Regions from separate parts of the Dyadobacter subterraneus genome, predicted to be linked through region 2. Evidence: riboswitches for the same ligand, from Rfam matches in the RefSeq annotation. Region 2 holds a riboswitch; the other holds the start of a gene.
What was found. A riboswitch is a leader RNA that binds a small molecule or an ion and turns the genes downstream of it on or off. The one in region 2 is predicted to bind S-adenosylmethionine.
Positions count from the first base shown of each region.

Region 1: linked by a shared signal. The riboswitch ahead of IEE83_RS24560 (peroxiredoxin family protein) and the one ahead of IEE83_RS23435 (O-acetylhomoserine aminocarboxypropyltransferase/cysteine synthase family protein) in region 2 are both predicted to bind S-adenosylmethionine.

Region 1 is NZ_JACYGY010000001.1:5,894,081-5,902,527, reverse strand. It holds gene rhaT (L-rhamnose/proton symporter RhaT) at 1-195, shown strand, start outside; gene IEE83_RS24575 (DUF6786 family protein) at 216-1,463, shown strand; gene IEE83_RS24570 (FG-GAP repeat domain-containing protein) at 1,509-2,678, shown strand; gene IEE83_RS24565 (sugar phosphate isomerase/epimerase family protein) at 2,719-3,564, shown strand; SAM riboswitch class I at 3,655-3,747, shown strand; gene IEE83_RS24560 (peroxiredoxin family protein) at 3,904-5,148, shown strand; gene IEE83_RS24555 (cysteine desulfurase family protein) at 5,193-6,386, shown strand; gene IEE83_RS24550 (hypothetical protein) at 6,590-6,868, shown strand; gene IEE83_RS24545 (GNAT family N-acetyltransferase) at 7,037-7,537, shown strand; gene IEE83_RS33475 (GNAT family N-acetyltransferase) at 7,534-8,447, shown strand, end outside.
Region 2 is NZ_JACYGY010000001.1:5,595,270-5,603,716, reverse strand. It holds gene IEE83_RS23465 (SusC/RagA family TonB-linked outer membrane protein) at 1-1,570, opposite strand, end outside; gene IEE83_RS23460 (amidohydrolase) at 1,926-3,230, shown strand; gene IEE83_RS23455 (hypothetical protein) at 3,281-3,820, shown strand; gene IEE83_RS23450 (SDR family oxidoreductase) at 4,002-4,802, opposite strand; gene IEE83_RS23445 (S66 peptidase family protein) at 4,818-5,753, opposite strand; gene IEE83_RS23440 (DciA family protein) at 5,830-6,156, opposite strand; SAM riboswitch class I at 6,362-6,471, shown strand; gene IEE83_RS23435 (O-acetylhomoserine aminocarboxypropyltransferase/cysteine synthase family protein) at 6,658-7,962, shown strand; gene IEE83_RS23430 (homoserine O-acetyltransferase family protein) at 8,041-8,447, shown strand, end outside.

The sequences.
Region 1 (8,447 bases), 300 kb from region 2:
AGTAAATTGGGCAATGGTGCAAGTTCCTGGATTTTGCATATGGCGTTCATTATTTTAATTGCCAATACGTGGGGATTGGTTTTGAATGAATGGAAAGGTGTTGCTAAAAAAACGCTGGCGACCATTGTCGCCGGGATTTTGGTTATTGTTCTTTCCGTTTTGATCGTAGGCTATGGTAATTATTTGCATGAATAATCTGATCGGGTGAAATGATCGTGAAAAATAAAATTTCAATTTATATCTTCATTATGCTGACGGCCATGGCTTGTCAGGAGAAAAAAAATAAGCAGGAAAATAGCGTGGAAGAAAATGCAACAGGCCAGGAAGGTACCTTTGGGTACGACCTGGCTTTTTTGAAAAAATACAAACAGGTTATCGTTTTGGAATCTCCTGATGATGAAAATTCTCAGGCTATCGTTGTAGCAGATTATCAAGGACGCGTGATGACCAGCACAGCTGCCGGGGATTCCGGAAATAGTTATGGCTGGCTGAATTATGAATTGATCAAAAGCGGCGAAAATAAACCTCATTTTAATGCCTTAGGCGGCGAAGACCGATTCTGGTTTTCGCCCGAAGGCGGCCAGTTTTCGGTTTATTTCAAAAAGGGAAAATCATTTGTTTACGAAAACTGGCAAACGCCGGCGGTAATTGATTCCGAGCCATATGATGTAGTTTCTTCGGATTCTTCTTCGGTCAGATTCAAGAAAAAAACTACACTTGAAAATAATATCGGCACAAAATTTGACCTGTTGATTGAGCGTGAGGTTACAATGATCAATAAATCTGAGATTAAAAATCTGCTTTCTGTTCAGGATTTTGACAATATAAAAACTACGGGTTATACTTCTGAAAACGCTGTAACAAATTTGGGTGAAGATTGGAAAAGGGAAACGGGTGCACTGGGAATCTGGATTTTGGGTATGTTTAAACCGTCGACAAAAACAACGATTGTAGCCCCATTTTCCAAAACCAATTCAGAGAAACCATTATTGACTTCAAATTATTTTGGAGATATTCCGGGCGATCGGTTGGTTGTAAAAGATTCTGCTGTGTTTCTAAAAGCCGATGGAAAATTCAGAAGTAAAATCGGTTTATCTCCAAAATCTGCCAGGAAAGTTGCCGGAAGTTATGATGCTGAAAAGGGTATTTTGACCATCATTTTATATGATTTAGAATCGAACGGAGAATATTTAAAGTCAACCTGGGAGCTCCATAAAGATCCATTTGGCGGGGATGCATTGAATGCCTATAATGATGGTCCATTGGAAGACGGCTCTCAAATGGGACCCTTTTACGAGCTCGAATCGAACTCAAATGTAATGTTATTAAAGAAAAATGAAAAGCTTATCCATCGCCACAGCACTCTTCACTTTGAAGGGGAAAAATCGGATTTGAACAAAATTGCAAAAACTGTTTTAGGCGTTGATCTTAAATCAATTGAAAATGCATTTTCGTTAAAGTAATTTAGTACCACCATAATATTCCTGACCACTTAATCACCTGAAAACATGAAATACATAAGATACGCTCAATTGTTTTGTTTCGCGCAGTTTATGCTGGCAGGAGGGTTTGTTGCCGAAGCCCAAAAGAAAGTTTCCAGCGGCGTTTTCAAAAAATATGAAGTCACACCTGATTTTATAGCCGAAGGCGCTGCCGTTGGTGATGTAAATAAGGATGGTAAAAAAGATATTCTGGCCGGCGCTTACTGGTTTGAGGCTCCGAACTGGACGAAACATGAGATCATGCCTGTAAAAGCTTTTTCGTGGAAAGATGGATACAGTGATTCGTTTCTGGATTTTAGCTCGGATGTAAATCAGGACGGCTGGGTTGATCTGATCCGGATCGATATTGCGGGAAATCCTGCCGTCTGGTATGAAAATCCTAAAAATAAAGCAGGGCATTGGGTTGCAAGAGAAATTCATCCGTCGATCGGTAACGAGTCGCCTGTTTTTGTAGATATTGATGGTGACGGACGGCTGGATTTACTGGCCAATGATCCTGAGAAAAAACAGGTGATCTGGCTTAGTCCACCAAGAAAAAAAGCAGATACACAATGGGAACTTAACATTATCAGCAGTGATGAAAAAATTGCTACCCATAAATATACCCACGGCTTAGGTTATGGAGATATTAATGGTGATGGTAAAAAAGATGTGCTGGTAAAAGATGGCTGGTGGGAAGGTACGGCAGATCCTAAAAAGCCAAACTGGAAATTTCACCCGGCTAATTTGAGCCAGGATTGTGCGCAAATGTATGTTTATGATGTGAATCAGGATGGATTAAATGATGTTATTAGTTCTTCGGCGCATAACTATGGAATCTGGTGGCATGAGCAGGGGAAAGACGGATCGTGGACAGAACATGAAATCGCAAAAGATTTTTCCCAATCGCACGGACTGGGTTTTAAAGATATAAACGGTGACGGATTTCCGGATCTGGTTACAGGAAAACGTTATTATGCGCATAATGGGGGAGATCCGGGCGCGGAAGATGCTGCCGTTACTTATTGGTATGAATTCAAACCCGGAAAGACACCAACCTTCATTACGCATAAAATTGATAATGAGGCAGGAGGCGGTCTGCATGTTGAAATTGAAGATATGAATAAGGACGGCTTGCCCGATTTTGTAATGGGGGATAAAAAGGGTGTTCATTATTTTGAACAGCAAAAGAGATAATTTCCTCCTACCTTTAATACACACTTTCAATCGCAGATTCATGAAATTCGGTATCAATACCTATTTGTTTTCCTCTCCTTTTACAAATGAGAGCATAAGCTTTTTTCCAAAGTTTAAAGAATGGGGTTTTGATTTTGTAGAAATTGCTGTGGAAGATCCTGCCAATATTGATCCTGTTTTGATACGAAAAGCTTTGGACGATAACGGTTTGGAATGCCGCTCTGTATGTGCTGCAACCGGTCCGGGCAGGGATTTGCGTGGCAATCGAAAGGAGCAGGTTGTATCCTTGGAATATATTAAAAAGCTGATCGATATAGCACCAATTTTAGGAAGTTCACTTGTCGCGGGGCCAATTTATTCTGCCGTTGGAAGAGCTGATCTTGTTCCGGAAGATGAAAAAACCAAGCAATGGATTACTGTCGTAAAAAATCTCCAGATACTTTGCGCTGATGCTGAGAAAGCAAATATTAAACTGGCTATTGAACCACTAAACCGCTACGAAACAGATTTGATCAATACCTGCGAACAGGCTCTAAATCTGATTAAGGATGTGGGAAGTGATGCACTTGGGATTCATCTGGATGCTTTTCATATGAATATTGAAGAAAAAGATCCTGCCCTGGCGATTCTAAAAGCCGGAAGCAAATTAGCACTTTTACATGCGTCCGGTAGTGACAGAGGAACGCCCGGAGGTGATCAGATCAATTGGGAAAGGATTTTTGTCGCACTGGATAAAATCGATTATGCAGGCGATATTGTTATCGAATCTTTCACACCCGATGTTAAAATTATAGCCAAAGCAGCCTCAATTTGGCGAAAAGTAGAACCTTCAAAGGAATCAATCGCGGTTGAAGGACTCAAATTTCTTCGGTCCTTAAACCTCTAAATCCTGCTTTAAATTAATCTTTTTGAAAAAATAAAAGATAATGCTTGCACAGGAAAAAAATATAACACAACTTTGTCTATCAAAATAGTAGATTTATAAAGAACGAAGGGAGAGGTTAGGCTCAATGATCTTCTGGCAACCTATGACTAATAAGGTGCCCCAACCTAATTCTAATGATAAATCTTTAGAATCCACTGAATACAATTGTTGCCGGAGATAAAATCGAAGGAATTTTTATTGTCATTACTCAAAAAAAGAGTGTTTTGACTGAATTTTTAACTTATCTATCTAGTTAACTGGTAGAGATTATATACTGTATATTATTACGTTCAAACTCCTATGAAAATCAATCGTTTATTATTTGCAATTTTTCTGGCGGCAACGGCTGTCATTTCTGCTTACGCACAGAACAAACAAATGAAAGAAGGTATCTGGCGCGGCGTTTTCAAAGTGGGAGAAACGGACGTTCCCTTTAATTTTGAAGTGAAAAAGAAGCCAGGAAATCAGCTGGTTCTGACTGCCATTAACGGTGATCGTCGTGATGATTTCAATGCTAAATATTTTTCATCAGATTCATTGCAGGTGACGATGAATACTTTTGAAGCAGCATTTTTTGCAAAAATAGAAAATGACGGAAGTTTGACCGGCGTGCATAAAAGTCTTGTGCCGGGCGTAAACAGAGCAATTCCTTTTACTGCTCAGCCTGATAAAAGTTACCGTTTTGTTGAACCTGGTAAGGAAATCAAGCCAGCTGCTGATATCACCGGAAAATGGCTCGTAAAAATACAGTCGGATAAACCTGTTGCTGACCGCGTTGCTGTTTTTGAGCAGAAGGGAAATAAACTGAATGGTATCATTTTGTCAATCACCGGCGATAGTCGTGAGTTGCAGGGAAATGTTCAGGGAAATGAATTTTTGCTTTCGGGTTTTACAGGATCTGGTCCTTCTTATGTTACAGGAAAAATTATTGACGGAAAATCCATCGAAGGTGCGATCGGTTTTGGTGTGAATGCTACAAAATTCACAGCTGTTAAGGATGATAATGCAGCTCTTGCAGATGCATACTCGCTTACATTCCTGAAACCGGGTTATGAAAAACTTGATTTTACTTTTCCTGATCTGAATGGAAAACAGGTTTCGCTAAGCGACGAGAAATATAAAGGAAAGGTTGTGGTAATTGAATTAATGGGAACCTGGTGCCCGAATTGTATCGATCAGGTTTCGTTCATGGCTCCATGGTATAAAGAAAACAGAAGCAAAGGGGTAGAGATAATCGGTTTGTCTTTTGAGGCAAAAGATGATTATGAATTTGCAAAGCGCACTTTGACAAAATTGAAAACCCGCTATGATGTACAGTATGATTTACTTTTTGCGGGTAAAAATGATAAAAACGAAGTAGCCCAAAAACTGGTTGCGCTCAAAGAATTCATCGCATTTCCGACAACGATTATCGTTGGCCGTGACGGAAAAGTGAAAGAGATTCATACCGGATTTTCAGGAAAGGGGACCGGTCAATTTTATGATGATTACGTCAAAAAATGGAATACCGATCTAGCAAAGCTGATCGCTGAGCCACTACCGTAACCTCGTTCTTCTATTAAAAACAGATACAAACTAAAAACCAAATTATGGAAATTTATTGTGATAGCGCTGCGACGACGGCCATTGATCCTGAGGTGATTGAAGCAATTTTGCCTTATTTGACAACTAATTTTGGAAATCCTTCATCCAGTCACTGGGCAGGACGGAAAGTTCGGGAAATGATTGACCATTCCCGGAATACCATTGCCAGATTACTGGGCGTAACTGCCGAAGAAATATTTTTTGTTTCGGGTGCGACGGAAGCCAACAATCTTGCTTTGTCAGAATCAATCAGGGAATATGAGTTGACGCACGCAATCACAAGTAAAATTGAGCATAAAGCAGTTTTGCAACCTTTATTGAAACGCGAAAGAGAAGGGGATATTGAAATCAGTTATGTGAAACTTGATAAAAATGGAAACGTAGATCTGGAACATCTCGAACATTTGCTAGATGCCAATCCGCAGTCGCTGATCAGTTTGATGCATGCCAATAATGAAATTGGAAATATTACCGATATTGAAGCGATCAGCAAACTTGCGGAAAAATATAATGCGGTTTTTCATACGGATACGACGCAGACAATTGGCAAAGTAAAGATTGATCTAAAAGAATTTCCGGTTGATTTTCTGGTAGGATCCGCACATAAATTTCACGGTCCGAAAGGGGTTGGATTTATTTATATCAACAAAAAACACAAGCTAAAACCGCAAATCTTAGGAGGTGCCCAGGAAAAGGGACAAAGAGGAGGGACGGAAAATGTAATTGGCATTGCAGGTCTGGCGAAAGCCCTTGAAATTTCTTACCGCGATTTTGACAATATTCATGAAAAAACGGCGGCATTGAAACAACGACTGATTACCCAGCTCGAAAACAGCGGAATCCCGGATCTTGGTTTTAATGGTGAAAGTAAATCTTCTACGAAAAGCCTTAGCTCGATCGTTAATATTTCTTTTCCATGTCTGCAATCTGGAAGTCTGGTTAATAATCTGGACACGTTCGGTATAGCGGTATCCGGTGGCAGTGCCTGTTCCAATTTAGGCAACGGAGGTTCGCACGTTATTTCGGCGATTCAGCATGACGACAATAAGGAAAATGTGCGTTTTTCTTTTAGTAAATTCAACACGACAGAAGAAATTGATCAGATTGTCAGCACCATAGCCAAAATCTATGAAGTTGATAACAGTAACATACCGGAAGAGTCAATTGCTGCGCAACAGTCATTTACCTGGGTTCCTTAATGGTTCCCGATTCTGATTATGAAGCCAAATTGTTCTGATATTCACTGTTTTAGTTAAACAATCTTAAAATTTAGAAAAAAACAGTGAATATCTATTTTTCGGATTTGATTGAAATAATAAATTTTATAAATTACGCTGAGGTATTTGTTTAAGTATGAGTGCAATAGTGTTTCCAATTACTATGACGATAAACATGATTCCAAATGAAAAACACATACCAGATTAAAATTTCATATCGCAAAAATCTTAGTCTTCATAAAATAACTTCGCTGATCGAATCGGTGAAGGGCGTTAGAATTAAACAGCTTAATCTTATAAGCAAAGGAAAAAGTTTTGTCGGTGTGCTGGCCCTGGAAGTTACCCAAATGATTGACCTTGATTCTGTTGTTGCACTGATCCGTTCAACGCGTGATGTATCAAATGTTGAAAAGGTAAATCCAAATAAGTTTTCTGTTTCGGGCGATTATTACTATTCGCTTTAATAACTGCTAAAAAGCATCAGGACGCTTTAACGTTCTGTGCCGTTATTCCTTCTATTAACCAATCTCTAAAATTCAAATTACATATTCGACAAGCCATTTTGAAGGTAGAAATATTTAGTTTTGTTATTATGTAGTTGACTACATATATTTGTATGTAAATTAACTATTATGACAAATCAACTTCAAATTTCCCTGATCGGTAATTCACATTCTGCACAGGTTATCGATTTAATTCTTCCGATTCAACAAATTGAATTTGGCGTTCCGATCACACTGAAAGACCAGCCGGATCTGCTGGATATTGAAAGCAATTATCACGCTACCGGTGGTAATTTCTGGGGAGCATTTCATGATGAAAAAGTGATTGGTACGATCGCTTTGATCGGCATTGGAAATGGACAGGGCGTGATCCGGAAAATGTTTGTAAATAAAGATTTTCGGGGGAAAGAATTTGGATTGGCGCAGCAATTGCTTGAAAATCTGATCGAATACTGCAAGTCAGAAAATATTACAGATCTTTATCTGGGAACGGTTGATATATTGAAGGCGGCAATTCGTTTTTATGAGAGAAATAATTTTGTGAAAATTGAAAAGAAGGACTTGCCTGCAACTTTTCCAATCATGTCTGCCGACAATGTTTTTTATCACTTGGAGATTTCAACATTATGATAAACATTATCGATCAATCCGGAATTCTGGCGATTTCTACCCGTTTGCAGCGAATTAGTGATCGTTTTAGAAAAGACGGATTACAGATCTATAAAGAAAACGGTATTGAATTTGAGCCAAAATGGTTTCCGGTTATATATACTTTACAACAAAAAAGCGCGCTTAGTATCGGTGAACTTGCTGCTGAAATCGGTTATGCGCATCCGTCTACGATCAGCTTATTGAAAGAACTGGAAAAGGAAAAATTGATTATTTCTACAAAAGACAAAACAGATGATCGCAGAAGACTGATTTCACTAACGCCAAAAGCAGAGGAATTGATTGGTAAAATGAAACCGGTTTGGGAAATTATGGTTGCCGCCATGACCGAATTGACAGATACTCAGAATAATATTATGCTGGCTATTAATGAGGTTGAAGCTGCGTTTAAAAAGAAAAGTTTTTTGGAAAGAGCACTTACTATTATGGAAAATAACAAAGACGGAAAAGCGGTAGAAAATAAAATTGAAGTTTCACAAATAATAAATCCGGAGGACCTGAAAATGGCATTTGCTATCCGTCGCCAGGTTTTTGTTATTGATCAAAATGTGGATGCAACAGCGGAAGAAGATGGAAATGATGCAGCCACGCATTATCTGGCAAAGGTAAATGACTTGCCCGCCGGAACTGCAAGATGGCGAAAAACGGAGAATGGATACAAACTTGAACGTTTTGCAGTGCTGAACGCTTATCGCGGAACAGGAGTTGGTGGAGCGTTGGTGCAGGCTTTGTTATCGGACTTGCCGGAAGGCGCGAGGGCCTATCTTCATGCGCAGGTAAGGGCGGCCAAATTTTATGAGAAGAATGGATTTTCGAAGTTTGGTGATTTGTTTGTTGAACAAAATATTGAACATGTGAAAATGGAATTGTA
Region 2 (8,447 bases):
TGTCGCGGCTGTTAACGTTATCAAAATTAACCTGACCATAACCTACCGAGTTGTCATCACCATTAGAACTAATCGCATAAATCTGCTGGCGACGATCAGAATAGGAATCAACCCCAAGTTTATAAGTCACATCAAAATATTTGTTGAGGTGATAATTCAGATAAATGTTTCCCAAAACACGGTTGATTTCATCTCTGAACGGGTTTTCATATGCTGAATACAAAGGATTGTCATAAGCTGAGAAATACGTTCGGTTGTAACCGTTATCATATTTATATTGTCTTAGATCAAAAGAAGCCGGTGTCCGCAAAAGACTAAGCATAGTTCCTGCCACGTTACTACCGTTCTGAGATTTGATACCTCCGGAATTGATATAATTCACAGTTCCACCCACTTTGAAATTATCGGTCAGATAACTATCAGCCGTCAAACGAACCGAATTTCTCTTATAATCCGTGTTTGGAATAATACCGTTCTGAGTAAGATTTCCCAAGGACAAACGAAAAGATGATTTATCATTTCCTCCGGAAAGTGTTACGTTGGTGTTATGGGAAACCGCAGTTTTGAAGAAATTCCCCGGATTGTCGTAAGATTTTAACGAAGGATCAGAGGAAATTTTTGGTCCCCAGCTGCTGGCTGTTCCGGCAGAAATATCATCATCTGTACCATGTCTTAAATCCGGACCCGGATCAGCTGTTATATAATTTCCAGATGTTCCCTGTGCATATTCTCTCTGCAAGTCAGGCAGTTTGTTGACTTCCGAAAGTTCAAGACGGTAATTAACAGTAACCCCGATTCCTTTCTGTTTTTTTCCTCTTTTGGTAGTATAAAGGATTGCACCATTTCCAGCACGGGCTCCATACAATGCAGAGGCAGCCGGGCCTTTTAAAATAGTTACCGATTCAATGTCATCCGGATTAATGTCAAGTGCACGGTTTGAGTTATTTACACCGCTCAAATTAGCATTAAAAGGATAATCACCAGCCGAAGATGTAACGGTCTCATTGTTGATGGGAACTCCGTCGACAACGATAAGTGGCTGTTGTTCACCTGTAAAAGTGGCCGGACCACGCAAAACAATTTTACTGGAAGCACCTGGCAAACCAGATGAACCGGTTACGATAACCCCCGCAGTTTTACCTGCAAGACTTTGGACGATATTGGCTTCACCCGATTTTGCAAGCTGGTCACCATTTAAATCTGAAACGGCATATCCCAGCGATCGTTTTTCACGAACTGAACCCAGGGCGGTTACAACAACTTCGCTCAACTGGTTGGGGCCGGCAGCAAGTGTTACGTTAATAACTGACTGGTTTCCAACAACAATCTCTTTAGACGCAAATCCGATAAAGCTGAATATAAGCGTAGCGCCCTGATTTACTTGCAAGCTATAATTACCCTGAACATCGGTTGTCGTACCATTTGTTGATGATTTTACAGCAATATTGACTCCCGGCAGAGTGGAGCCGTCGTCTGCTGTAACCTTTCCGGTTACATTGACTTGCTGGGCATAAAGCTGATTGCTGAGCAGCAGTGTAATACCCAATAGTGATAATAAAAACTTCCTCATACTTTGACGATTAGGACATGTGTTTGGTTGAATATAACTTTTATTACAAAAATAATATTTAGTTTATTTATTGCAACTTATAAGAATGTTTTCTACAAAATAAGATTTGGCTCGTAGATACTAAAAGTAGAATGTGGTTTGGTGTTTCCGAATTCTATTCTGTCTGTGGAAATTGGTAGTGAACGGAATATTTATATTGCTATCTAAAATTCAGTAAAATAAGATCAATTGTTATTAGGAAGCTGCGCGGGCAATGGTTTTTTAGAATCAGATCAGAATGAAAAAATCATAATTTCTGATTACTTTGGTTGAATAAAGAATTATTTCTACCTAATTAATAAACGTCACTCTTATTATGCGCAGGCTTTTACTATTAACCAGCTTAACGGTTGCTGGATTTTCTTCTTTTGCCCAATCTCCGCTTAGTACAAAAATTGATCAGAAAGCAAAAGCGCTTGAACCAAAAGTTATCGAATGGCGTCGTGATTTTCACCAGAATCCTGAATTGGGAAACCGTGAATTCAAAACGGCTGAGAAAATCGCAGCGCATTTGAAAAGTCTGGGAATCGAAGTGCAGACGGGTGTTGGACATACGGGTGTTGTAGGTCTGCTGAAAGGTGGAAAACCTGGTCCGGTTGTTGCCTTACGGGCGGATATGGACGGATTGCCGGTCACAGAAAGAGTAGATGTACCTTTTAAATCCACTGTCACAGCAGATTACAATGGTCAAAAAGTTGGCGTTATGCACGCTTGTGGCCATGATACGCACATTTCCATTTTGATGGGAGTTGCCGAGGTTTTGGCTTCCATGAAAGGTGATTTGAAAGGAACAGTTAAGTTTATTTTCCAGCCAGCCGAAGAAGGTGCACCAGAAGGTGAAGAAGGCGGTGCAAAATTGATGATTAAAGAAGGCGTGCTTGAAAATCCAAAGGTGGACGCGATTTTTGGTCTTCACATTAACTCACAGACAGAAGTTGGTAAAATTGGTTACAAGCCAGGTGCCACAATGGCTGCTGTCGATTTTTTCAGTATTGATGTAAAAGGAAAACAAACGCACGGTGCCTATCCATGGTCGGGTGTGGATCCGATTGTAACTTCTTCACAAATTGTAATGGGTTTACAGACTATCGTAAGTCGCAACCTCGATCTCACCAAAGCGCCGGCGGTTGTAACAATTGGAGCAATCAATGGTGGAATTCGCCAGAATATTATCCCGGAACAAGTAAAAATGATCGGTACGATCAGGACTTTTGACGAAGATATGCACGTGAAAGTTCACAAACGTATTACAGAAATTGCTACAAATATTGCCGAAAGTGCGGGAGCAAAAGCGGATGTTAATATCGGAATTCTTTATCCTGTTACATATAATGATATTCCATTGACAGAAGAAATGGTTGGTACTTTAAAGGATGTAGCAGGCAAGGATAATGTAAAACTGGTTCCGGCTGCTTCGGGAGCAGAAGATTTCTCCTTCTTTCAACAAAAAGTACCTGGATTTTTCTTCTTTTTAGGCGGAATGCCGGTTGGAAAAGATCCGTTGACCGCATCAGCGCATCACACGCCTGATTTCTTTATTGATGATAGTGGCATGTTATTGGGTGTTAGATCTTTGAGTCGCTTGACAGTAGATTACATGGAGAAAAAAGCGAAGAAATAAGTTAATGTCAGACCGAGTTAATATCTTGATTTTGTCCGAAATTCACCGACATGGCTTCCCGATTCCAAAAATTTCGTTTTAGTCTGGAAACTTCTCTAAGTATTCTGGCTGTTGTTTCAAGCTTTTGCGCCATAGGTATTACCTTTTATCAGGTTTATCTGCAAAGAATAGAACATTATGCGGCTGCATTACCTTATCTGATGGTTTCGATTACTAATTTTTCCGAAGATAAAACACCGGAATATACCCTGGAAGTAAGTAATAAAGGTGTCGGACTAGCAAAAATTGAAAAACTGGAAATCTGGTATAAGAAGAAAAAAGTAGAAAATGAAAATGCCCTGATCAGGACATTAATTGCAAAAGATACGACGACTTCACGCGTTTTTTCCAGTTTATGGAAAGGACGCGTGATATCTCCCGGTGAACAATTTAACTGGATCAAGCTTTCCGGCCCCGGAGCCCAATCACTACGGGATGAAATTGATAAAGGAAATGTTGAATTCAGAATATTATTCTCATCTATCTATGACGAGAAATGGTATTTCAATTCCATGGTGGGCAAATCGTTGATAGAAGTAGCCGAGGAATAAATGTTGTCTGGCTTCTATTTGTTTGCATTTTTGAGGCGTCTAAATATTTTTTCTTTACCATTTCTTCTTCCTGATGATTTGGACGTTATTAATTTGTCGTCAAATAATTCCTTCAAACTTCGTTGTGAAAAAAGTTTTTGAAGAAAAAGTCAATTTTTTTCTGATTGTTTACCATTGACTATCACTCAGGAATATTTTTGCGCACTTGGTCAAACAGTAAATTCGGAAGGAATCTTTTTACATAAATCGCCGCAACCTCCTTCAAACCACCAATATAAATTTCTTTCTTATCCTTTTTTACAGCATTCAAAATCTGTCTCGCACATTCTTCCGGGGCAATTCCTTTTTCCTGATTGGCATCCATTTTGCCGAATTTTCCGCCCTTTTCATTGATCGCATTGACGGAAATATTTGTACGGATATAACCAGGGCAAATCGTTGTCACTTTAATATTGTCATTATAAGATTCGGCACGCAAAGAATCGTAAAAACCCTGCAAAGCATGTTTTGAAGCATTATATCCAGATCTCATAATTGTTCCGATTTTTCCGGCCACGCTGCTGATCACGATAAAATGGCCGCTTTGCTGTTTGATCATATATGGCAAAACTGCTTTTGTGATCGCTACCGTGCTGTAAAAATTGACATCCATCAATTTTTTGTAAACATCCAGATCGGTATCTTTTATATAGGAACGCTGGCTGATTCCGGCATTATGAACCATAATATCAATTTTTTGAAATTTGGCAATAATTTCAGCCGCGGCTCCTTCTGCTTTGTCAAATTCTGTAACATCAAAAGGAAGAATCAAAACGGACAAATCTGGTAAACCGGTTGCTATTTTTACGCGTTCAAGTTCTTCTTTTCTTCTTGCCGTTAAAACCAGTTTTGCACCTTCTTTTGCAAATGCCATCGCCAGGGCTTCTCCGATTCCGGCAGATGCACCGGTAATCCAGACAACTTTATTTTGAAATGTATCCATGCTAAAAATTCAGCTTTATATAATGGTAGGAGCGGAGGATAAAAAGTGGAGTTCCACACCTTCTTTGTTAACATCAAGATAAGCATTCATACCAACACCAATGGCACGGTTGTCAGCCACATGCCCGACCGGGAAATTGAACGTTAATGGATAATCGTACTCTGCAACATGTTCATGAATAATCTCATAAGCCGTTTTTCCATAAGGCGGATTCGAATTATCCTTCATATCTGTAAATTGTCCAACGATCAATCCTGCCAGATGACTAAGTTTTCCGGCACGTTTCATCTGGATCATCATCCGGTCCAGATTGTATAAATATTCGTTTAGATCTTCAATAAACAGTATTTTTCCTTCTGTATCAATTTGCGTATTTGAACCGATCAGATGTGCCAGCAAACAAAGATTTCCACCCACAATTTCTGCAACTGCACTGCCATTTCTGTTCAATGGATTTGGCTCAACAGAATAACCGGGAAGTTCACCGAATAGTATGGATCTCAAAGATTCGGCAGCTTTTTCTGCACCTTCCAGAGTGATGGATTTTGCCATGGGCGCGTGAACGCTGGCATAACCTAATTGATATAATTGTGAAAGGATTGCAGTCAGATCGCTAAATCCAACGATCCATTTTGGAGATTTTATAAAATCTGTAAAATCAAGTCTGTCAATGATTCTGGAACAGCCATAACCACCACGAGCCGCGATAATCGCTTTGATGGAGGGATCATCAAGCATGGATTGTAAATCTGCAAGCCTGTTTTCATCAGTTGCAGAATATTGATTATAGGAAGATTTTAAGGTTTTTCCTTCAACAACTTTTAATTTCCATTCGTCCCGAAACAAGTTGATTCCCGGAAGTAAATCTTCGTAGCGAACCGCGCTGGCGGGCGCAACAATACCTATTTTATCGCCTGGTTGTAAAAAAGGGGGAATTTGTATGGTGGGCATATAAATGAGTGCGCAGTTCTGGAATGCAGTTGGTGGTTGATTTTTTCGGAATTGGTATTGAACAGATCAATTTTGATTAGATAAAAATGACATCTTCCACGAGGTTGGATTTCATTTCACGATTGATCAGTTCGATAATTTTAGATTTTGCACGAATAAGTTCGCTTCTCAACGGAGCAGATTCGATTTGAAGAAATAGGATACGGTCTTTGATATAAATACTTTTGGTCCGGGAAGCAATGGCTGATCCCATGATTTTATCCCAATGCGCAACCACATACGACTGATCAAACCGGCTTCTAAGCTTATAACGGTCAATCATCATATCAATCGCCTCTTTAAGCGGAGTAATCCCAGGTTTGCGGGAAGATTTTTCTTTGTCGAAACGATAATGCATTGCCATAAAACTGTACTTTATACAAATATAGAACAAAGCGGGGAAGGCTGGAAGGAGAAAATAAAAGAATGATAAAAAAGAGTAAAAACCCGGTACAAGAGTAAACGTAAGCATACGGTTCATACTAAAATTTGACGGGTATATTTGCTTTTCCCGGCTTCCGGGCTTATTATTGCACCATCAAGTCAATTTGCTTCACTTTTTAGCGATTGATTTATAAAGAAGAGGCGAGAGAATAGGCTCTACGAACCTCTGGCAACCTACTCCTGCGTCGGAGAAAGGTGCTAATTCCTACCTAAGCTGTTTTAGGAGATATAAAATCAAACGCGCATGAACTTAGTAACTATTTCCGCAAGCCGGAGGGCTTTGTCCTCGTATCTGGTTTTGATTAGCAAAAGCTTTTCAACACTATTTTCGTATGCTGTTTTACCACCGGAACGCTGTCGATTTACACTGAATTTTGTATTTCCTAAATATTTGCCGCACAAATAAACCGTACAAACAGTTATGTCAAACACAGCTTATCAATTTGAAACACTTCAGTTACATGCAGGTCAGGAGCCGGATCCGGTAACCAATGCCCGTGCTGTACCGATTTATCAGACAACTTCCTACACTTTCAATAACTCCGAACATGGAGCAAATCTGTTCGCATTGAAAGAATTTGGAAACATCTACACCCGGATCATGAATCCGACCACGGATGTTTTTGAAAAAAGATTGGCTGCACTGGAAGGAGGAGTGGCTGCTTTGGGTGTTGCTTCGGGGCATGCTGCGCAGTTTCTGGCTATTAATAACATTACCACAGTTGGCGATAATTTCGTTTCTACGTCTTTTTTATATGGCGGAAGTTTTAACCAGTTTAAAAATTCCTTCAAGAATATTGGCGTTGAAGCGCGTTTTGCGGATGGAGACGATATTTCAAGTTTTGAAAAATTGATTGACGGTAAAACAAAAGCGATTTATCTGGAAACCATTGGTAACCCAAGTTACAGCATTCCGGATTTTGAAGCTTTTTCTGCCTTGGCAGCAAAATATGATTTGCCAATTATTGTCGATAATACTTTTGGTGCCGCTGGTGCTATTTGTCAGCCGATCAAATGGGGCGCACATATTGTTGTTGAATCCGCCACGAAATGGATTGGCGGTCATGGTACTACGATGGGCGGAGTAATTGTTGATGCCGGTACTTTTGATTGGGGGAATGGAAAATATCCACAATTTACGGAGCCATCGCCAAGTTATCACGGATTGGTACTGAATGATGTTTTTGGTAAAAATGGACCGTTCGGAAATATTCAATTTATCATTCGTGCAAGGGTAGAAGGTCTTCGTGACTGGGGCCCATCACAAAGTCCGTTTAATTCCTTTTTATTATTACAAGGTTTAGAAACGCTGACACTTCGCGTGGAACGTGCGAGTGAAAACGCCTTGGCTCTGGCAACCTGGCTGGAAGCGCATCCAGATGTAGAATTTGTAAATTATCCTGGCTTGGCTAGCAATAAATACAAAGCCTTGGCTGAGAAATATCTTAGCCGTGGAGCAGGATCTGTGCTTTCTTTCAAACTGAAAGCAGGAAAAGAAGCAGCGGATACTTTTGTGAATTCAGTAAAACTGACAAGCCATTTGGCTAACGTTGGTGATTCCAAAACGCTGATCATTCACCCGGCAAGTACAACGCACTCACAACTTTCAGAAACGGAACAGGAGCAGGCGGGTGTTGCACCGGGATTGTTGCGGTTATCGGTTGGGATTGAACATATTAATGATATAAAAGCAGATCTTCAGCAGGCTTTTGAAGCTGCGAAGTAATAACACTTGGTCAGGAAGTTGGATTCAACTTTCTGACTTTTAATAGTTTTAGTAATTAAACTTAGTGCTTTGGCACGTATGCAAGCGGAACACAAGATTTTTAGATATCCCTACGCCTATCCTTTGGAATTGGGACGTGAACTACCAGGTTTTGAATTATCGTACTCGACTTACGGTACCAGAAATCCGGAGGATGATAATATTGTCTGGATTTGTCATGCTTTAACCGGCAATTCTGATGCCGCCGAATGGTGGGATGGTTTGGTGGGTGACGGCAAATACATCAATTCAGAAAAGGATTTTATCATTTGTGTCAATGTTCTCGGCTCTGCTTATGGTTCAACCGGACCGTTGTCGATCAATCCAAAAACACAGAAACCGTATTTTCGGGATTTCCCGACGATTACGGTTAAGGATGTAGTAGGGACACTGGAAATCCTTCGTCAGGAGCTTAACATACAAAAAATTAAACTCTGTATCGGAGG